4 regions of the Providencia sp. R33 genome follow, and region 3 is predicted to be linked to each of the others. Evidence: predicted binding sites of a transcription regulator. Region 3 holds the regulator's gene; each other region holds the start of a gene.

Region 1 (4,848 bases), 300 kb from region 3:
TGTACCCGGCCAAGTTGGGTCACAGCCGTGGTCTGCGGTTAAAATCAGAATGTCATCTTCTTTAACCAGTTTCATTAATTCAGGTAAACGACGGTCAAATAACTCGAGCGCTGCGGCATAACCTGCAACATCGCGGCGGTGACCATATGAAGAGTCAAAGTCAACAAAGTTAGTGAAGACGATCGTGTTGTCACCTGCCAGCTTCATTTCTTCGATTGTTGCATCGAATAAAGCATCTAAACCCGTTGCTTTAATTTTTTTGGTGATGCCGACATGTGCATAAATATCCGCAATTTTACCGACAGAAACAACTTCACCTTGTTTCTCTTCGACTAATTTTTTTAGAACAGTTGGTGCTGGTGGCTCAACTGCTAAATCGTGACGATTACCGGTACGCGAGAAGTTACCTGCTTTGTCACCCACAAATGGACGCGCAATAACACGACCGATGTTATAACCACCTTTGGTTAACTCTTCACGGGCGATTTCGCACAGCTCATACAGTTTGTCTAAGCCGTAGGTTTCTTCGTGACATGCGATTTGGAATACAGAGTCAGCAGAGGTGTAGAAAATCGGTTTCCCAGTTTTCATATGCTCTTCACCCAGTTGGTCTAAGATAACCGTACCCGATGAGTGGCAGTTACCTAAGTAACCTGGCAGATTCGCTTTTTTAACTAAGGTATCCAGCAATTCTTGTGGGAAGCTGTTTTCTTCGTTAGAGAAATAGCCCCAATCGAATAACACAGGTACACCCGCGATTTCCCAGTGACCTGATGGGGTATCTTTACCAGAAGAAATCTCACTCGCATAACCATATGCACCGATAATTTCTGCATTAGGATCAAGACCCGCAGGGAATGAACCGCTTGATTCTTCTCCTGCTTTACCTAAACCTAATTTTGTTAAATTAGGTAAATGCAGAGGTCCTTTACGACCAATATCCGCTTCGCCGCGTGCGCAAGCATCTGCAATGTGACCCAACGTATTTGAGCCTTCATCACCAAATTTATGTGCATCGTGTGCAGCGCCGATCCCAAAGGAATCCAAAACCATAATAAATGTGCGTTTCATATTTTTCTCCTGCGGTATTTATTAGAACGATATACCACTAAAATCTATTTGTATTACTCGCTGATTTGGCGATAAACCATTGGCGTTTGCTCAGGGGAATTTTCACCAATAACCATGGCTGCGCGCACTTCTTTTGCCGCTTCTTCCCATGCTTTTTCACTGTTCGCATGGATAATTGCCAATGGTGTTTGTGTATCCACTTTCGCACCTAACGCTGCGATATCACTCAAACCAACACTGTAGTCAATTGGGTCTGTGGCTTTGCGACGACCGCCACCTAATGTCACAACGGACATACCCAATGCACGCGTATCCATTTGCGTGATAATACCGTCTTTCGGTGCATAAACCGCTTTGCTCAACACGGCGGTTGGCAGATATTTGTCATAATTTTCAACAAAGTCTGCTGGGCCTTTTTGTGCTGCAACCATACGACCAAACACTTCGGCGGCTTTGCCGTTATCCAGTACCGCTTGCAGTTTTTGACGCGCTTCTTCACGGGTAGCCGCGAGTGAGCCTGAAACCAACATTTCCACACAAAGTGCCATCGTCACTTCATACAGACGTGGGTTACGGTATTCGCCAGTTAAGAATTGCACGGCTTCACGTACTTCAACCGCATTACCCGCACTGGATGCCAGCACTTCGTTCATGTCGGTTAACAATGCCGTCGTTTTACAACCTGCGCCGTTTGCTACTTTGACGATTGACTCTGCCAGCTCCTCTGATTTCTCATAGGTTGGCATAAATGCGCCAGAGCCGACTTTCACATCCATGACCAAGGCATCAAGGCCTTCCGCCAGTTTTTTACCTAAGATGGATGCTGTGATCAGCGGAATCGAGTCAACTGTTGCAGTAATATCACGGGTTGCATAAAAACGTTTATCGGCTGGTGCTAATGAATTGGTTTGCCCAATAATCGCCACACCCACATCTTTAATAATGTCACGGAAACGAACATCATCGGGGAAAATGTCGAAATTAGGAATCGCTTCTAGCTTATCCAGCGTACCACCTGTATGACCCAAACCACGGCCTGAAATCATTGGAACATAACCGCCACACGCAGCCACCATTGGGCCAAGCATCAGCGAAGTCACATCACCGACACCGCCCGTAGAGTGTTTATCCACTAATGGGCCGTTAAGATTGAGCGATTTCCAATTCAGAACTGTTCCTGAATCACGCATTGCCAGCGTCAGTGCTACACGCTCAGGCATCGTCATATCGTTAAAATAGATGGTCATTGCCAGTGCAGCAATTTGACCTTCCGAAACAGAATTATCACGGACACCATTGATAAAGAAGCGAATTTCCTCTTCGCTTAATGGTTTACCATCGCGTTTTTTACGAATAATTTCTTGTGCCAGAAACACGATATACTCCTTTAAAGTCGAATTTATCGGCTAACAATAATGCGAAAATTAATAACTGCTGCTTGACTTTTTAACGTCGTAACCCAGCGTGTTTAATAAATTTGCTAATAAGCTTGATGCGCCAAAACGGAAGTGGCGGCTATCAGCCCAATTGTCACCTAAAATTCGGCCTGCTAATGCTAAGTAATCGGCAGCTTCTTCCGCAGTACGGACGCCACCCGCAGGTTTGAAACCAACGGTTTTTGCAACGCCCATATCACTGATAACTTGCATCATGATTTCTGCGCTTTCTAATGTTGCATTAACGGGTACTTTACCTGTTGAGGTTTTGATAAAGTCAGCACCCGCTTTAATTGAAATTTCAGACGCTTTACGAATTAACGCAGCATCTTTTAATTCACCCGTTTCAATGATCACTTTCAGTAGTACATTGGCAGCAGCACACGCGTCTTTACACGCTTTCACTAAATCAAAACCAATTTGTTCATTGCCTGCGATCAGCGCACGGTATGGGAATACAACGTCAACTTCATCCGCGCCATAAGCGATAGCCGCTTTGGTTTCTGCTAATGCGATGTCAATATCATCATTACCGTGTGGGAAGTTGGTTACAGTCGCGATGCGAACGTCAGGAGTACCTTGCTCACGCAGTGTTTTGCGCGCAATTGGAATGAAACGAGGGTAGATACAAATTGCCGCTGTGTTGCCAGCAGGGCTTTTGGCTTGATGGCATAATGCAATCACTTTTGCATCAGTGTCGTCATCATTTAATGTGGTTAAATCCATCAGGGTCAGCGCGCGTTGTGCGGCTGCTTTTAAATCAGTCATATAACTCTCCAACGTTATTAATTCTTCAGAACGACACGTTCTTTGTTGGCGAGCGGGCTTGGTTCCTTAAAGATGCCAGCCGGATGCTTCCGAACTGAGCAGCTGAGTTCCTTCTCACCGCACGATGCCCTAGAGCCATTTGACTCTGAGAACTAGCAGTTCCATTAGCAGCTTACTAGTGTCTATTTGACCATGGAACAGCGTCATTTTATGTGCTACAAATCACATTAATCGACTGAATGTTACATTATTAAATATAATTATGTGAATAAGATCTCATTATACCCGATCTATCTGTTAATTTATTCACTCAAATGGCTTTTCTAACCTTAGACAATCATTAATTGACTAAGTTAAGAATAGTTGAAATTTTGCCGTTGAACATAAAAGATAGCAAATGAATATAAACGATAAAAATAAAAGCGAAAGAGCAACGCCCTTTCGCTTTTATCGTGAACAGGTTTGATAAACCCGCTTATAATTCTACGCAATACTTTTATGCTAACGCAGCGGCACCCAAGGTCAAGAAGAAGCCTGCAATGGTCGCACTCATTAAGTTAGAGAGTGTCCCTGCCATTACCGCTTTCATCCCTAAACGCGCGACATCGCCACGGCGATTTGGTGCCATTCCGCCTAAACCACCCAGCAAAATTGCCACGGATGATAAGTTTGCGAAACCGCACAATGCAAATGAAATAATCGCTTTAGTATGATCAGACAGCACTTGCTTACCTGCTGCGATAACCTCTGCATCCGCCTTCATATATTCACCAAAGTTCATGAATGCAACAAATTCATTTACAACAATTTTTTGGCCGATGAATGAACCGGCGATAGTCGCTTCGCTCCATGGCACACCAATTAAGTACGCAATCGGCGCAAATAACCAACCTAATAACAGTTCAAGAGACAACTGAGGGTAATCGAACCAGCCACCGATACCACCTAAAATACCATTGATTAATGCAATCAATGCGATGAATGCTAATAACATAGCCCCGACATTCAGAGCTAATTGCATACCTGATGAAGCACCTGCTGCTGCGGCATCAATAATGTTTGCAGGGCGTTCGTCTTCGGCAACTAAATCAGTCGCGTTGACTCTATCACGCGCATCTTCTGTTTCAGGTACCATCAGTTTTGCGAATAACAGACCACCTGGAGCCGCCATAAATGATGCTGCAATCAGGTATTCCATTGGTACGCCCATTTGTGCATAACCCGCTAACACAGAACCCGCCACTGATGCTAAACCACCACACATAATCGCAAACAATTCAGAGGTGGTCATGGTTGCAATGTAAGGACGTACAACCAGAGGAGCTTCGGTTTGCCCAACGAAAATATTTGCGGTTGCAGACAGTGACTCTGTTCTTGAAGTTCCTAGCACTTTTTGCAGACCGCCACCTAAGACCTTGATGACTAACTGCATGATACCTAGGTAATAAAGTACAGCGATCAACGATGAGAAAAACACGATAATAGGCAGAACGCGAAAAGCAAAGATAAAGCCGCCGCCACCAAATAATTCGAACATTTTGTCGGACACTAAGCCGCCAAAAATAAAGCTCAT
Region 2 (4,848 bases), 490 kb from region 3:
AGTCAACAACAGGTTGCAGTGAAAACTCTTCGTTGTACTCGCCTTCAGTCGGACGACCGAGGTGAGAAGTGACCATAACTTTAGCGCCTTGCTTCAGAGCAGCTTCGATTGTTGGTAATGAAGCACGGATACGTGCATCAGAAGTAACTTTGCCATCTTTTACAGGAACGTTTAAGTCAGAACGAATAAAAACACGTTTACCCGCTAAGTCTAAATCGGTCATCTTAATTACAGACATGGTGAATCCTCTTGTTGATTCTCTATAAAGTTTCCATCAACTACTGGGCAGAGGCGAAAAAGGTTATCATGCCCTGCTGTCTGTCAGTAGCCAATTAGTTTAAACCTGTTCGTCGAAACCGACCGCTACCATTGCTAGCGTTGTATCTAGCATCCGGTTAGCAAACCCCCATTCGTTATCACACCAAACCAGGGTTTTTATTAAATGTTTTCCGCTAACTCGCGTTTGCGTACCATCTATAATAGCACTGTGTGGATCATGATTAAAATCCATCGAGACTAACGGTAATTCTGTGTAGTCCACTATACCACGAAAATGCCCCTGTGCGGCGCTTCGCAGTAGTTGGTTCACTTTTTCAACACAGACATCGTCATGTACGGTAACACTCAAATCAATCGCTGTCACATTGGTTGTAGGCACACGGACAGAGATAGCTTCAAAATGATCTTTGAATTTCGGAAAAATTCGCGTAATACCTGCCGCTAACTTGGTATCAACTGGAATAATAGATTGGCTGGCAGCACGCGTTCTTCGTAAATCTTTATGATAAGCATCGATAACGGGTTGGTCATTCATTGACGCGTGGATCGTCGTAACGGTCCCTGACTCAATCGTAAATGCTTCATCAAGCAATTTAATAATTGGGATAATGCAGTTAGTGGTGCAAGAGGCGTTTGATACTATCTTGTCTTTGGCCGTTAAGCTTTCGTGGTTAACACCATAGACAACAGTGGCATCAAGGTCATCAGTACCAGGATGAGAGAATAGCACTTTTTTAGCGCCTGCCGCGATATGCATTAAGCCATCATCACGGGATCCGTAAGCACCACTGCAATCAAGTACGATATCAACACCGAGTTCTTTCCACGGTAAACCTGTGATATCGGTTTGGTGAAATAAACGAATGTTATCATCGCCGACCTGTAAGAGTGGGCCATTAAGCCTCACATCCCATGCAAAGCGCCCATGGCTGGAATCATACTTCAGCAAATGCGCGATGCCTTCCGGTTCAGCAAGTTCGTTAATTGCAACGACGACTATCTCTGCCCGACGGCTCGATTCATATAACGCTCTTAAAACGCTTCGACCAATTCGACCAAAGCCATTTATTGCCACCCTGATTGCCATTCCACACCTTGTATCTGAGCAAAATCACACGGTTGCTAAGGATAACTGAGTCGCACTCACTCTACTGCTCATTTTAGCTGTTAAACATCAAAAGTGTGCTGTAGCCGACACTTTTAAAATATTTTTTCATTGATTTTCATTTCACTGAAACGGTTCAGCTAATCTAGAATTAGATTAAGGGATAAAATGATAGAACGCAATAGAAAATCATCGATTAGTGCACAAAAAAACAACGCCTAACGATCCGCTAGGCGTTGTTCAGCAAAATAAGATTATGCAGGGCATTCAACTAATGAATACCCCATCATTAAATCACTTATTTCAGAAGAGATTTCGCTGCTTCAACTGCTTTTTCTACAGTGATGCCGAACTCTTTGTACAGTTCTTCCGCTGGCGCAGATTCACCAAAGGTATGCATACCGATGATAGCACCGTTTAAGCCAGTGTATTTGAACCAGTAATCAGCAATACCCGCTTCGATAGCCACACGAGCGCTAACATTTGCAGGTAAAACAGCTTCACGGTACGCAGCGTCTTGTTTATCAAATGCATCTGTAGATGGCATTGAAACAACGCGAACTTTGCGGCCTTCAGCAGTCAGTTGGTCAGCAGCTTTAACCGCTAATTCAACTTCAGAACCTGTTGCGATGAAGATAAGCTCAGGTGTACCTGCGCAATCTTTCAGAACGTAAGCCCCTTTCTCGATATTTGCTAATTGCTCAGCGGTACGAGGTTGCTGCTCTAAGTTCTGACGAGAGAAAATCAGTGCACTTGGGCCATCTTTACGCTCAACGGCATATTTCCATGCAACCGCAGACTCAACTTGGTCACACGGACGCCATGTGCTGACGTTTGGCGTCACACGCAGGCTTGCCAGTTGCTCTACTGGTTGGTGAGTTGGGCCATCTTCACCCAGACCGATAGAGTCGTGAGTATAAACGAAGATGCTACGAATTTTCATCAATGCGGCCATACGCACAGCATTACGCGCGTATTCAACGAACATCAGGAAGGTCGCACCGTAAGGAATGAAACCGCCGTGTAATGCGATACCATTCATGATGGCTGACATACCAAATTCACGTACACCGTAATGGATGTAGTTACCCGCTGGGTCTACATTCAGTGCTTTAGAACCTGACCACATGGTTAAGTTACTTGGAGCTAAGTCAGCAGAGCCACCCATAAACTCAGGTAATACTTTACCGAAAGCTTCTAGTGCATTTTGTGATGCTTTACGGCTAGCGATGTTGGCTGGGTTTTGTTGCAATGTTTCAACGAATTTTTTCGCTTCTGCATCAAAGTTTGCAGGTAATTCACCGTTCATACGACGAGTAAACTCAGCCGCTAACTCAGGGAATTCCGCGGTATAAGCAGCAAATTTCTCATCCCACGCTTTTTGTTTCGCTTCGCCCGCTTTACGTGCATTCCAAGCTTCATAAATATCTTGTGGAATTTCGAACGGACCAAATTTCCAGCCCAGTGCTTCACGTGTTGCTGCAATTTCAGCATCACCTAATGGTGCACCGTGAACAGATTCAGAACCCGCTTTATTAGGTGAACCAAAACCAATGATGGTTTTGCACATAATCAGCGTTGGTTTATCTGCTTTTTTCGCTTCATTTACCGCAGCATTGATTTGCGATGCATCGTGACCATCGATGTCACGAATAACATGCCAGCCATAAGACTCGAAACGTGCCGCAGTATCATCAGTAAACCAACCTTCAACTTCACCATCAATAGAGATGCCGTTGTCATCATAGAATGCGATCAGTTTATTTAATTTCAGTGTACCCGCTAAAGAACACGCTTCGTGCGAGATACCTTCCATCATACAACCATCACCCATGAAGACATAAGTGTGGTGGTCAACAACATCATGGCCAGGACGGTTGAATTGCGCCGCTAATGTGCGTTCTGCAATCGCGAAACCGACTGCGTTTGCAATACCTTGACCTAAAGGACCCGTTGTTGTTTCAACACCTGGAGTATAGCCATATTCTGGGTGGCCCGGTGTTTTAGAGTGTAATTGGCGGAAGTTTTTTAACTCTTCGATAGATAAGTCATAACCAGTCAGGTGCAGCAAGCTATAAATCAGCATTGAGCCATGGCCGTTTGACAGTACAAAGCGGTCACGATCTGCCCAGTGTGGGTTTGCTGGGTTATGATTCATATGGTCACGCCACAGTACTTCAGCAATATCAGCCATGCCCATTGGCGCGCCAGGATGCCCTGATTTTGCTTTTTGAACCGCATCCATACTTAGAAAGCGGATAGCATTAGCAAGGGTTTTACGAGTCGTCATCAGTATACTCCAGGTAGGATAAAAACGTACTTAAACCAATTTTTACAACGCAATACGGATAGTGCTACTTTGATTTTGCCACAACGAAAAACGTCAATTTACCGATGTAGCGCGATTGAAAGTAACCCAATTCTACCCATACCGCAATATTTGCTATGTTCATGGCAGCAGATCGCTAATAAATTGAACTGCCGCAAAGCTGAATCCATTCCATTGCGCAAAATATCCCTTAAGGCTTACATTTTTGCGCAAGTGACTAACCTTATTAAACCTGAGTTCACGGTCTGGGATCAAGGTGATTTATCCATCTAGCACATTTAGCTGCCACATTAGTGATGATTGACAAAGTTTTAAGCAAAAAAATGCTTCAATATGCCCGAATATTTTTGTTTTGATTTAAGTAGAAATACACAACCCCTTTCCAATGACGGGTCAATGAGTACAAAAAAGGTGCCGTTATTGCACCTTTTTTAATATAAAACTTTAGAGAGTTACTCTCAGGTCACGACAAACTGTAATAAAAACTCGTATAGGCATTCGTTAGTAAATGGCTACCAAATTTAATTCCGTCTTTAATTAAATCTTGAACCTCTGGTTCAAGCCAGTTTTCATTAACAACTTTCAAAAAATCTTCCGCATGCTCAATATCAATTTCTTTATGCAATCCATAATGGGTAATTTGGCTCTCCTCTAGCCAGCCCTGCTCCTTGATTGCCTCATAAATCAGCGTTGATGCGTCAACAAATGTACGCTCAATACCCGCATATACGGCTGACGCAAAACGGTAATCTGAGAATGAAGAAACACTACGAATCGTTTCGTTAAACACACGCGCATTCAACGGTGGCTGGTGAATGTTGACTTTGCTAGGGTCGCCACCGAGACGAGAAATTAACGTTAAGATCGTATTCCCATGAACATTTTCTTTAATGCCTTGCCCATGTTCTTCCCAAAGATTTTCTACAATGGCAATACGCGGTATTGCATCAGGAACATTCGCAATAATTTGTGCCATCGGGCGGCTAAAGAAAAAAACCATTGTTGCGAACTCATTTTGAGTTTCTACAAATTGCTCTTGAGACAATTCACCAGCACATAATGCTTTAAAATAAGGAGTTTCAGATAAATTTAAGGTCTTGATCGTCGATTCTAAATAATTTTTCAACTCACTATT
Region 3 (4,848 bases):
CTTTGATGATGCAACGGATTATTATCAAAAATGCAGTGCACTCCCTAAGCTTGCTTATATCACTAAGCCAACATTAATTATTCATGCCAAAGATGATCCCTTTATGGCACCTGAAGTGGTCCCTGATTTATCACATTTACCTAAAAATGTGGAATATCAAATGACTGAGCATGGTGGCCACGTGGGCTTTGTGAGTGGAACATTAAGAAAGCCCAAAATGTGGCTAGAAACCCGAATTCCACAATGGCTAACCCCTTATTTAAATAAGGAAAAAGAATGATTATTCCTTGGCGAGAGCTTGCGCCTGAAACACTGGAAAATCTGATTGAAAGCTATGTGTTACGCGAGGGCACCGACTACGGCGCCCAAGAAAAAAGCCTGCAAGATAAAGTGAACGATGTGAAACGGCAGTTAGTTTCTGGCGAAATTGTGCTAGTCTGGTCAGAATTGCATGAATCCGTTAATTTCATGCCTAAAGCCCGCTAACCCGCTTCGTTCGCTGTTTCTGAAATAGTGGCCATAAGCGCAACACAGGGAGTCCGCTATGTCCAAAAAACACCCGATTATTGCCATCACTGGTTCAAGCGGTGCCGGCACAACCTCAACTAGCCAAGCATTCCGTAAAATATTCCATCAATTAAATATCCAATCTGCCACGCTAGAAGGTGACAGCTTCCATCGTTATACTCGCCCTGAAATGGATATGGCGATCCGCAAAGCCAGAGAACAAGGCCGCCATATTAGTTATTTTGGCCCAGAAGCCAATGACTTTGCGCTACTTGAGCAAACACTGGTGGATTACGCCAAAACGGGCTGTGGGAAATCACGAAAATACCTACATACCTATGACGAAGCAGTTCCTTATGGTTTACAACCAGGTACATTCACCCCTTGGGAATCGTTACCCGAAAAAACGGATGTGCTGTTCTATGAGGGCTTACACGGTGGGATAGTGACACCTGAGCACAATGTCGCGCAACATGTTGATTTACTTGTCGGTGTTGTGCCTATCGTGAACTTAGAGTGGATACAAAAGCTCATCAGAGACACTACGGAGCGCGGGCACTCCCGAGAAGCGGTAATGGATTCAGTGGTACGTTCGATGGGTGACTACATTAACTACATTACACCACAATTTTCCCGTACTCATATTAACTTCCAACGCGTACCGACTGTGGATACCTCAAACCCATTTTCAGCGAAAGCCATTCCTTCACAAGATGAAAGCTTTATCGTTATTCGCTTTCGTGGGCTTGAACAGATCGATTTTCCCTACCTGCTATCAATGATATCAGGCTCTTTTATCTCTGCGATGAATACTATTGTGGTACCTGGAGGGAAATTAGGCTTAGCGATGGAATTAATTATGACACCAATAGTTGAAAAACTAATTAGTCAAAAACATAGCTAAATTGCTTTTTGATTATTAAACAAGATGCTTACCATTAATTAAGATAAGCATCTTTCAATTCAAATATATTAATAATAATTAAATTTATTTTTAATTTCTTATTTCAAAGCTGTGGGTCACTTCCACAGTTTTTTCTAACATCAACGCGACCGAACAATATTTTTCAGCCGAAAGTTGAACCGCACGTTCAACGGCTTTATCCGTTAATTCATTCCCTGTTACAATAAAATGCAAATGAATTTTAACGAAATAGCGTGGCGCTTCTTCGCGACGCTCGGAGGTTAATTTCACTTCACAGTCGGTAATGTCATTACGACCTTTTTGTAAGATGGATACCACGTCAATCGCGCTACAACCGCCCGCTGCCATTAACACCATCTCCATTGGGCTTGGTGCTTTATCGCCTGCGTTACCATCCATCATCACTTGGTGGCCTGACGCTGACTCACCTAAAAAAGAGAGTCCTTCTACCCATTTAACTCTTGCTTCCATTTTATTCCCCTTGAAATGAAATCGATTTAAAGGCTACATTGTTCCATAGATATAATGAATGTTATATCAGCTTTATTCTGCTGAAGCGATACAGGGAAGACTTTCTGTATTGAATATGCTACAAACAATACTTAGTTGATAGGATTAAGATCAAAACTCAACGTTGTATTTGATTATATTATAGTGTTGATATCAATTTGTTTACCCTAACCATGAAAAGCGATTGATGCAATGTTGCTCTTCCTATTATTTAGGGTATATAAGACAAATTAATATGCTAAGCTAGTGACTTTAAAGCCAGCCTTTCTGGTACGCTTTTTCCGGATGGCTGCAATAACATACAGAGGATAACGCTAATGGTTCTCGGCAAGCCACAAACAGACCCTACTCTTGAATGGTTTTTGTCACACTGCCATATTCATAAGTATCCATCCAAGAGCACACTGATCCATCAGGGTGAGAAAGCAGAAACCCTTTACTACATAGTTAAAGGTTCAGTGGCTGTTTTAATCAAAGATGAAGAAGGCAAAGAAATGATCCTCTCCTACCTGAATCAGGGGGATTTCATTGGTGAGCTTGGATTATTTGAAGAAGGGCAAGAACGTACTGCGTGGGTTAGAGCAAAAATCGCCTGCGAAGTTGCTGAAATTTCTTACAAAAAATTCCGTCAATTGATTCAGGTTAACCCTGATATCTTAATGCGCCTCTCTGCGCAAATGGCAAGCCGCCTACAAACCACGTCAGAAAAAGTGGGCAACCTCGCCTTCTTAGACGTGACAGGTCGTATTGCACAAACGTTACTGAATCTAGCCAAACAACCTGATGCCATGACGCATCCAGACGGGATGCAAATCAAAATCACCCGTCAGGAAATTGGCCAAATCGTTGGTTGTTCCCGTGAAACTGTCGGCCGTATTTTGAAAATGCTGGAAGATCAAAACTTAATCTCCGCGCATGGTAAAACCATTGTTGTTTACGGTACACGATAATTAACCTTTCGCCTCACTCCCTTGGTGGGGCGCACCTTTTTGAATAGCGTTATATCCTAAGTATAACGCTATTTCCCCAAAATACGGTTGTTTTATATATCATTTTTAATGAGTGTCGTTTCTTTATATTTTTCTGACTAATAATCAAACTAAGATAATGGGAGTTAACCATTATTAGGAGATTATTTGTTGTGAAATTAGATGTCAACGTCAATAAATTAGCCAGAATATCGAATAACACAAGTAATAAAAATATTGTTTTCCGAAGCCCGTCAATCATTGATAATTTAAGTATTATTAAGACATTCAATTCTGAGAATTATAAGAAAATAAACTTCGCGACTCTGACTTGTGAGTTTCAAGAAAGAGCACAACCCGAGCTAAATCGCCTCCCCTATTCACCACCTGTTGAAAAACTATTATTACCTTATACCTATCATGAAGATGATTTAATTTCCCCATCAAATATCGTTAAAAACAACATCACTATAAAAAATAATACGCCAATAAAAATTAAACTGGAATATACACCTATGAAAACCACCAACTCTAATGCTGAATTAATTAACATAGACCGAAAAAATTTTTTAATTAACGATTTTGGTATCAATAAAATAAAACAATTCTTTTATAATTCGATTGAAAAAGTACAATCAACAGGGAAGATTCAAGCTTTAGTAGTTAAAAACAAACTTAACCCTAGAAAGGAAGATTTATACAGCGTTAAGTTTTATAATAAAAATGAAATGACTGAAATACAAAAAACTAACAAACAAAATGCAGAAACAGTAAACGAAGAAAAAAACCCTCCTATATCATTTTCAGGTAAGGATAAAGAACAATTTAATCAAGCTAAGAACCTAAAAAATAGAATTCACGAGCTCGAAAAAGAGATATCATCCCGTAAAGATTTTAACAAATTAGGTGATAAATTTAAATATACCAAATCCACCCAAAATTTAATTAATGAATGTATTTCCTCTCCATCTAATAAAAGAGATACTACATTTAGCGCTACCATTGAAACTATGAATGAAGTTATTAATAAATTAAATAACCAACTCAGCGCCCTTAAAAAAAATGAAGAAAAAACCATAAAAATCACATCTGAAAAAAATATTTTCAATAGTAATGAGAGTCTAAATTCTAATTCCTCAGGCTATTATTCAGAAACAACCGATGAATCAGGTTATAGTTCAGAAGAAACTGAGAATCAGAATAAAAATAATATTATTAATAAAAAAAGTCATGAGTTAGAGAATTCAAAATCAAAAAAAATAGAAGAGCACCATAAAAAAACACATATTACGGTGAAACCGAAGAAAATAACGTATCAATTTAATGGGAAAATATATATCAATAGAGCAACAATGTTACGAGACATGCATATTAGCAAGGAATATAACTTCCAATTAAATGAAAATTCAAAACAAAAAATATTAAATGATAAAAAACCAGACACTAAAAATTTAGATGCTAAACTAAAAGGTGTAGAGAAAACCCTTAATGATTTAGGCCACCTTCAAGTAGAAATAAAAAAAGAAGAAACCCGTTTTACTCAATTAAAAAATCAGCTAAAAAATTTAGAGCATAGCGAAAAGGCTTAATTACGATAAAGGTGCAGAGGATCATTTCTGCACCTTTGATATAGAAATTAACCCAGCAACTTCCCAATCGCCGTCTCTAATTTTGCCATTCCGCTGTTGATTTCTTCTTCAGAAATAATCAGAGAAGGCGTAAAACGCAGTACGTTAGTGCCGGCGTTTAACATCATCAGGCCTTCCACTGCACTGGCTTGCAAAATATCTTTCGAGCGGTTTAATAGTTTGCCATCTAACTCCGCGCCGATTAATAACCCCATTCCTCTGATCTCGGAGAAAATGCCGTATTTATCATTCAGCTTATTTAAATGAGTAACAAATAGCTCGCGACGTTTTTCGACACCTTTTAATACTT
Region 4 (4,848 bases), 190 kb from region 3:
TAAAGCACCCAAAATTGAGAAGATATTTATTACTCATTTGCACGGCGACCACATTTTTGGGTTGCCAGGGCTATTGTGCAGCCGCTCGATGGGAGGCTCGACAGACCCTCTAACACTTTATGGGCCTAAAGGGCTCAAGCTGTACATTGAAACGGTGCTGTCCGTCAGTGTGTCTTATATGACTTATCCACTTGAAATTATTGAAATTGAAGCGGGTCAATTATTTGATGATGGTGAGTTGACTGTAACGGCTTACCCCCTTGATCACCGCGTCGAATGTTATGGTTACCGTATTGAAGAGCACGCCAAAAGCGGGCCGTTAGAGGCGAACAAATTAGCGAGTGATAACATTCCCCGTGGCCCATGGATGCAAGCGCTCAAAGCGGGAGAAACCATTACCCTTGAAGATGGCCGTATGGTTAATGGCGCAGATTACCTTGGTGAGCCCATTCCCGGTAAAGTTATTGCTATTTTTGGTGATACACAACCAACACCGCTGGCGTTTGAGCTGGCTAGAAATGCGGATGTGATGGTGCATGAAACCACGTTAGAAGCGGCTTTTGCAGAAAAAGCCAACGAACGAGGCCATTCAACGACGGTACAAGCGGCCCAATTAGCCCGTGAAGCTGGGGTAAAACGTTTTATTGCCACCCATTTAAGTGGGCGTTATATGAGCGAAGATATTCCAAAGCTACTTGCAGAATGCCAAGCTGAATTTGCTGCAACCCAAATCGCGGAAGATTATTTGACGGTGAAGATTTGATTTTGCGGGCAATGGTGAGCCCGCCACCTCTTTTTGACTCAGTAAATTACTTTCACAAACCCATTGCGGCAGTATGTTTCATACTCATCAGAAAGCTGCCTGTTTGTGACTATCACATCAAATTGTGATAATTCCCCCATATTGGCTGTCGCTACTTCATCAAACAAGTTATAAGGCGCCAATAAAATTTTACGAATGGATTTTTCCATCGCTTTTTTCTTCATCGGTAAATCATCGATATTATAACAAGTTACGCCATAAGTACCGTGGACACCTGCGGCGGAAATAAAGGCTTTTTTGGGGTTAATTGAGTCAAGCAAGGAAGGTAAAGAAGGGTTGTAAAATGAGTCACTTTTGGGGCGATATTCACCGCCGCATAACAAAGCCGTGGCATTTTTTTTCTGGCTAAGGGCAAGAAAAACGTTATGGGAATAACAAATCCCCGTAAAACTGATTTCTTCAGGGATCAGAGAAATCAAGGTTGCCATTTCAATGCCATTATCGAAGAAAATAACGTCATCCTCTGTCACCATACTGGCTGCGAGGTTAGGAATATAAAGTTCTTCGGTTTGATCTGGCGTGAAAACATCGGCTTGTTGCTCTTGGGCAACTAAGTTAGCAGGTTGGGTAACAGAAACAATGTAGCCACCAAGCAGTGACATCGGGATAGGGCCTTCTGCATCTGCACTGAGGTCTCGGCGAATGGTCATTTCAGAGACTTCGAGTATCCTAGCGGCTTCTTTTAAATGAATGCGTCCTGAACGTTTCAAACATTCACTTAAACGGCGAAGGCGTTCTTTTTGTTTAGTTTCTATCACCCTACAATCCTTTTATGAGATACAAAATTGGCGCGGTTAGACCGCGCCCCATCACTTAGTAGTCACTCGGCTTTGTTGTTGTTCCTGTGACAATCGAAACACTGGCACTTGCGCCAACACGGTTTGCGCCCGCTTCAATCATTTTAATTGCTGTTTCACGGTCACGTACGCCACCAGAGGCTTTTACACCGACTTCGCTACCAACCACTTTGCGCATTAATGCAACATGGTGTTCGGTCGCACCCATTGTACTGAAACCTGTTGAAGTTTTCACAAAACCGACGTTAATTGTGCGGCAAATTTCACAAACTTGTGTAATTTCTTCATCCGTTAACAGGCAATTTTCTAAAATTACTTTTAATGTGGCATTACCGCAGGCGGTAAATACGGCTTCAATGTCTTTACGGACAAAGTCTAAATCGCCGCTTTTTAACATGCCAACGTTAATCACCATATCCACTTCATCTGCACCGCGACGCACCGCTTCAGCCGCTTCAAACGCTTTTGCTTCGGTTAAGCAAGCCCCTAATGGGAAGCCTACCACACAGCAAACTTTGACGTCGCTGTTTTTTAAAAGCTCACTAGCTAAAGGAACATACCCTGTATTTACACATACGGAAGCAAAGTGGTATTCAGCCGCTTCTGCACATAATTTTGTGATATCACTGACAGTCGCGTTAGCAGCAAGTAAAGTGTGATCAATATATTTTGCTAAGTCTTGCATTTTCAACTTTCCTATATAAATGTGGGATAGACAACAAAGAATGAGGAAATGTGGTAGATGTAACACTTGATCATTCGTTATTCGAGATCCTAATCACAAATGATATTTTTGCAACATGATAATGTTACTATCATATCATTATGTGATTTATTTAACACGAGGGGCATCATGGATATAGCAGTTATTGGTTCAAACATGGTTGATTTGATCACTTACATCGATCAAATGCCAAAAGAAGGCGAAACGTTAGAAGCGCCCGCGTTCAAAATTGGTTGTGGCGGTAAAGGTGCGAATCAGGCGGTTGCCGCTGCTAAATTAAATTCGAAAGTGATTATGTTAACCAAAGTTGGGGATGACATTTTCGCGGATAACACCATCCGTAACCTTGAATCTTACGGTATTAACACCCGTTATGTTGAAAAAGTTCCTTGCACATCCAGTGGTGTTGCACCGATTTTTGTCAATCAAAACTCATCTAACAGTATTTTGATAGTCAAAGGGGCCAACAAGTTCTTATCACCGGAAGATATCGACCGTGCAGCGGAAGATCTGAAAAAATGTAAGTTGATCGTCCTGCAATTAGAAGTGCAGTTAGAAACGGTTTATCACGCAATCTCATTTGGTAATAAAAATGGGATCCCTGTGCTGCTTAACCCAGCCCCTGCGCAGCGTTCGCTCGATCTGGATTTTGCTTGCCGCTGTGATTTCTTTGTCCCAAATGAAACGGAATTAGAAATTTTAACCAATATGCCAGTAGACACGATGGATAACGTCCGCCGTGCAGCACAATCTCTGCTGGATAAAGGGTTGAAAAACCTCATTGTGACCTTAGGGGAAAAAGGCGCACTGTGGATGACCCGCGATAGCGAGTTACATATACCGGCAATCAAAGTGAATGCCATCGATACGAGTGGTGCGGGGGATGCCTTTATCGGTTGCTTCTCTCATTACTATGTACACACGGGGAATATTGAAGAAGCACTGAAAAAAGCAGTGATGTTTTCTGCATTTAGTGTGACAGGGAAAGGGACTCAATCTTCTTATCCAAGTGTTGAGCAATTCAATGAATTTGTGCAAATCAACACTTCAAACGCATAGCTAAATAATAAAACTCAACGTAGCTGAATACCCTTTGACGTATTAATCCGCCATTAGAGCTGAATAGGAACTCATAGGGTATAAATTATAAAAATATAAGGGTTACTATGAACATTAAGAACATCACTCAGTTACCTGATGGGTACCTGAGCCGGACTCCTCTATTCCAATTTATCCTACTATCGTGCTTATTCCCTTTGTGGGGATGTGCCGCAGCACTAAATGATATTTTAATTACCCAGTTCAAAAGTGTCTTTGAACTCAGTAACTTCGCGTCAGCTTTAGTACAAAGTGCGTTCTATGGCGGGTACTTTTTAATCGCTATTCCAGCCTCTTTAGTGATCAAAAAAACCAGCTATAAATATGCGATTATGGTGGGGTTAATTCTCTATATCGCAGGTTGCAGTATGTTTTTCCCTGCGTCTCATATGGCGACTTATACCATGTTCTTGGCGGCAATCTTCGCCATTGCGATTGGTTTAAGCTTCCTTGAAACTGCAGCGAACACCTATAGCTCGATGATTGGCCCTAAACAATACGCTACATTACGCTTAAATATCAGCCAAACGTTCTACCCAATCGGTGCTGCGGGTGGGATCTTACTGGGCAAATATTTAGTGTTCTCTGAAGGGGATAGCTTACAAAGTCAGATGGCAAGCATGAATGCAGAGCAAATTCATGAATTTCGCTTAGCAATGTTGGAAAACACCCTCGAACCTTACCGCTATATGATTATGGTATTAGTGGTCGTGATGATCCTCTTCCTCATTACCAAATTCCCTAAATGTAAAGTAGCAGAAACCCAAGATCATAAACGCCCAACTGCATTAGAAACCTTAAGATATTTAGCAAAAAATAGCCGCTTTAGAAAAGGGATCATCGCCCAGTTCTTATATGTAGGTATGCAAGTTGCGGTTTGGTCATTCACTATTCGTTTAGCGCTGGAAATGGGTGATATTAACGAACGTGATGCCTCGAATTTCATGGTGTACAGCTTTGCGTGTTTCTTTATCGGTAAGTTTATCGCCAATATATTAATGACTCGCTTTAATGCCGAAAAAGTCCTGATTATTTACTCGGTGATTGGTGCGCTGTTCTTAATTTATGTTGCCTTTATTCCAAGCTTCACAGCGGTCTATGCTGCGGTGATGGTCAGTATTCTGTTTGGGCCTTGCTGGGCAACAATTTATGCAGGTACATTGGATACAGTAGACAACGAACATACCGAAATGGCAGGTGCGGTGATTGTGATGGCAATTGTCGGTGCTGCTGTCGTACCCGCTATTCAAGGTTACGTGGCTGACGTACTGCACTCTCTGCAACTTTCTTTCTTAGTCTCTATGCTGTGCTTTGTGTATGTCGGTATTTACTTTGTGGGTGAACGCCGCTTTAAAGCGAAACAAGAGGCTAAATAACATCTAGCTTGGGTAGTGAAAACTGCCCAA

Evidence for each region. The regulator CRP, encoded in region 3, controls carbon source genes, mostly activating them, when cyclic AMP is high. The targets are predictions, from matches to a motif close to ATGTGANNNNNNTCACAT.
Region 1: deoC (deoxyribose-phosphate aldolase) is a predicted target of CRP. The motif match lies at 3,538-3,555, and genes of this name have one in related genera.
Region 2: epd (erythrose-4-phosphate dehydrogenase) is a predicted target of CRP. The motif match lies at 1,379-1,396, and genes of this name have one in related genera.
Region 4: deoC (deoxyribose-phosphate aldolase) is a predicted target of CRP. The motif match lies at 2,446-2,463, and genes of this name have one in related genera.

What each region holds. Positions count from the first base shown of each region.
Region 1 is NZ_CP072453.1:4,382,547-4,387,394, reverse strand. It holds gene deoB (phosphopentomutase) at 1-1,071, opposite strand, end outside; gene deoA (thymidine phosphorylase) at 1,125-2,447, opposite strand; gene deoC (deoxyribose-phosphate aldolase) at 2,496-3,275, opposite strand; gene J6836_RS20365 (NupC/NupG family nucleoside CNT transporter) at 3,772-4,848, opposite strand, start outside.
Region 2 is NZ_CP072453.1:4,567,165-4,572,012, reverse strand. It holds gene pgk (phosphoglycerate kinase) at 1-238, opposite strand, end outside; gene epd (erythrose-4-phosphate dehydrogenase) at 338-1,366, opposite strand; gene tkt (transketolase) at 1,683-3,674, opposite strand; gene J6836_RS21170 (TenA family transcriptional regulator) at 4,177-4,848, opposite strand, start outside.
Region 3 is NZ_CP072453.1:4,082,046-4,086,893, reverse strand. It holds gene J6836_RS19165 (hydrolase) at 1-280, shown strand, start outside; gene J6836_RS19160 (YheU family protein) at 277-486, shown strand; gene J6836_RS19155 (phosphoribulokinase) at 545-1,411, shown strand; gene J6836_RS19150 (OsmC family protein) at 1,502-1,903, opposite strand; gene crp (cAMP-activated global transcriptional regulator CRP) at 2,260-2,892, shown strand; gene J6836_RS19140 (hypothetical protein) at 3,084-4,499, shown strand; gene J6836_RS19135 (aspartate aminotransferase family protein) at 4,547-4,848, opposite strand, start outside.
Region 4 is NZ_CP072453.1:4,275,377-4,280,224, forward strand. It holds gene rnz (ribonuclease Z) at 1-763, shown strand, start outside; gene deoR (DNA-binding transcriptional repressor DeoR) at 802-1,581, opposite strand; gene deoC (deoxyribose-phosphate aldolase) at 1,637-2,305, opposite strand; gene rbsK (ribokinase) at 2,474-3,403, shown strand; gene fucP (L-fucose:H+ symporter permease) at 3,511-4,818, shown strand.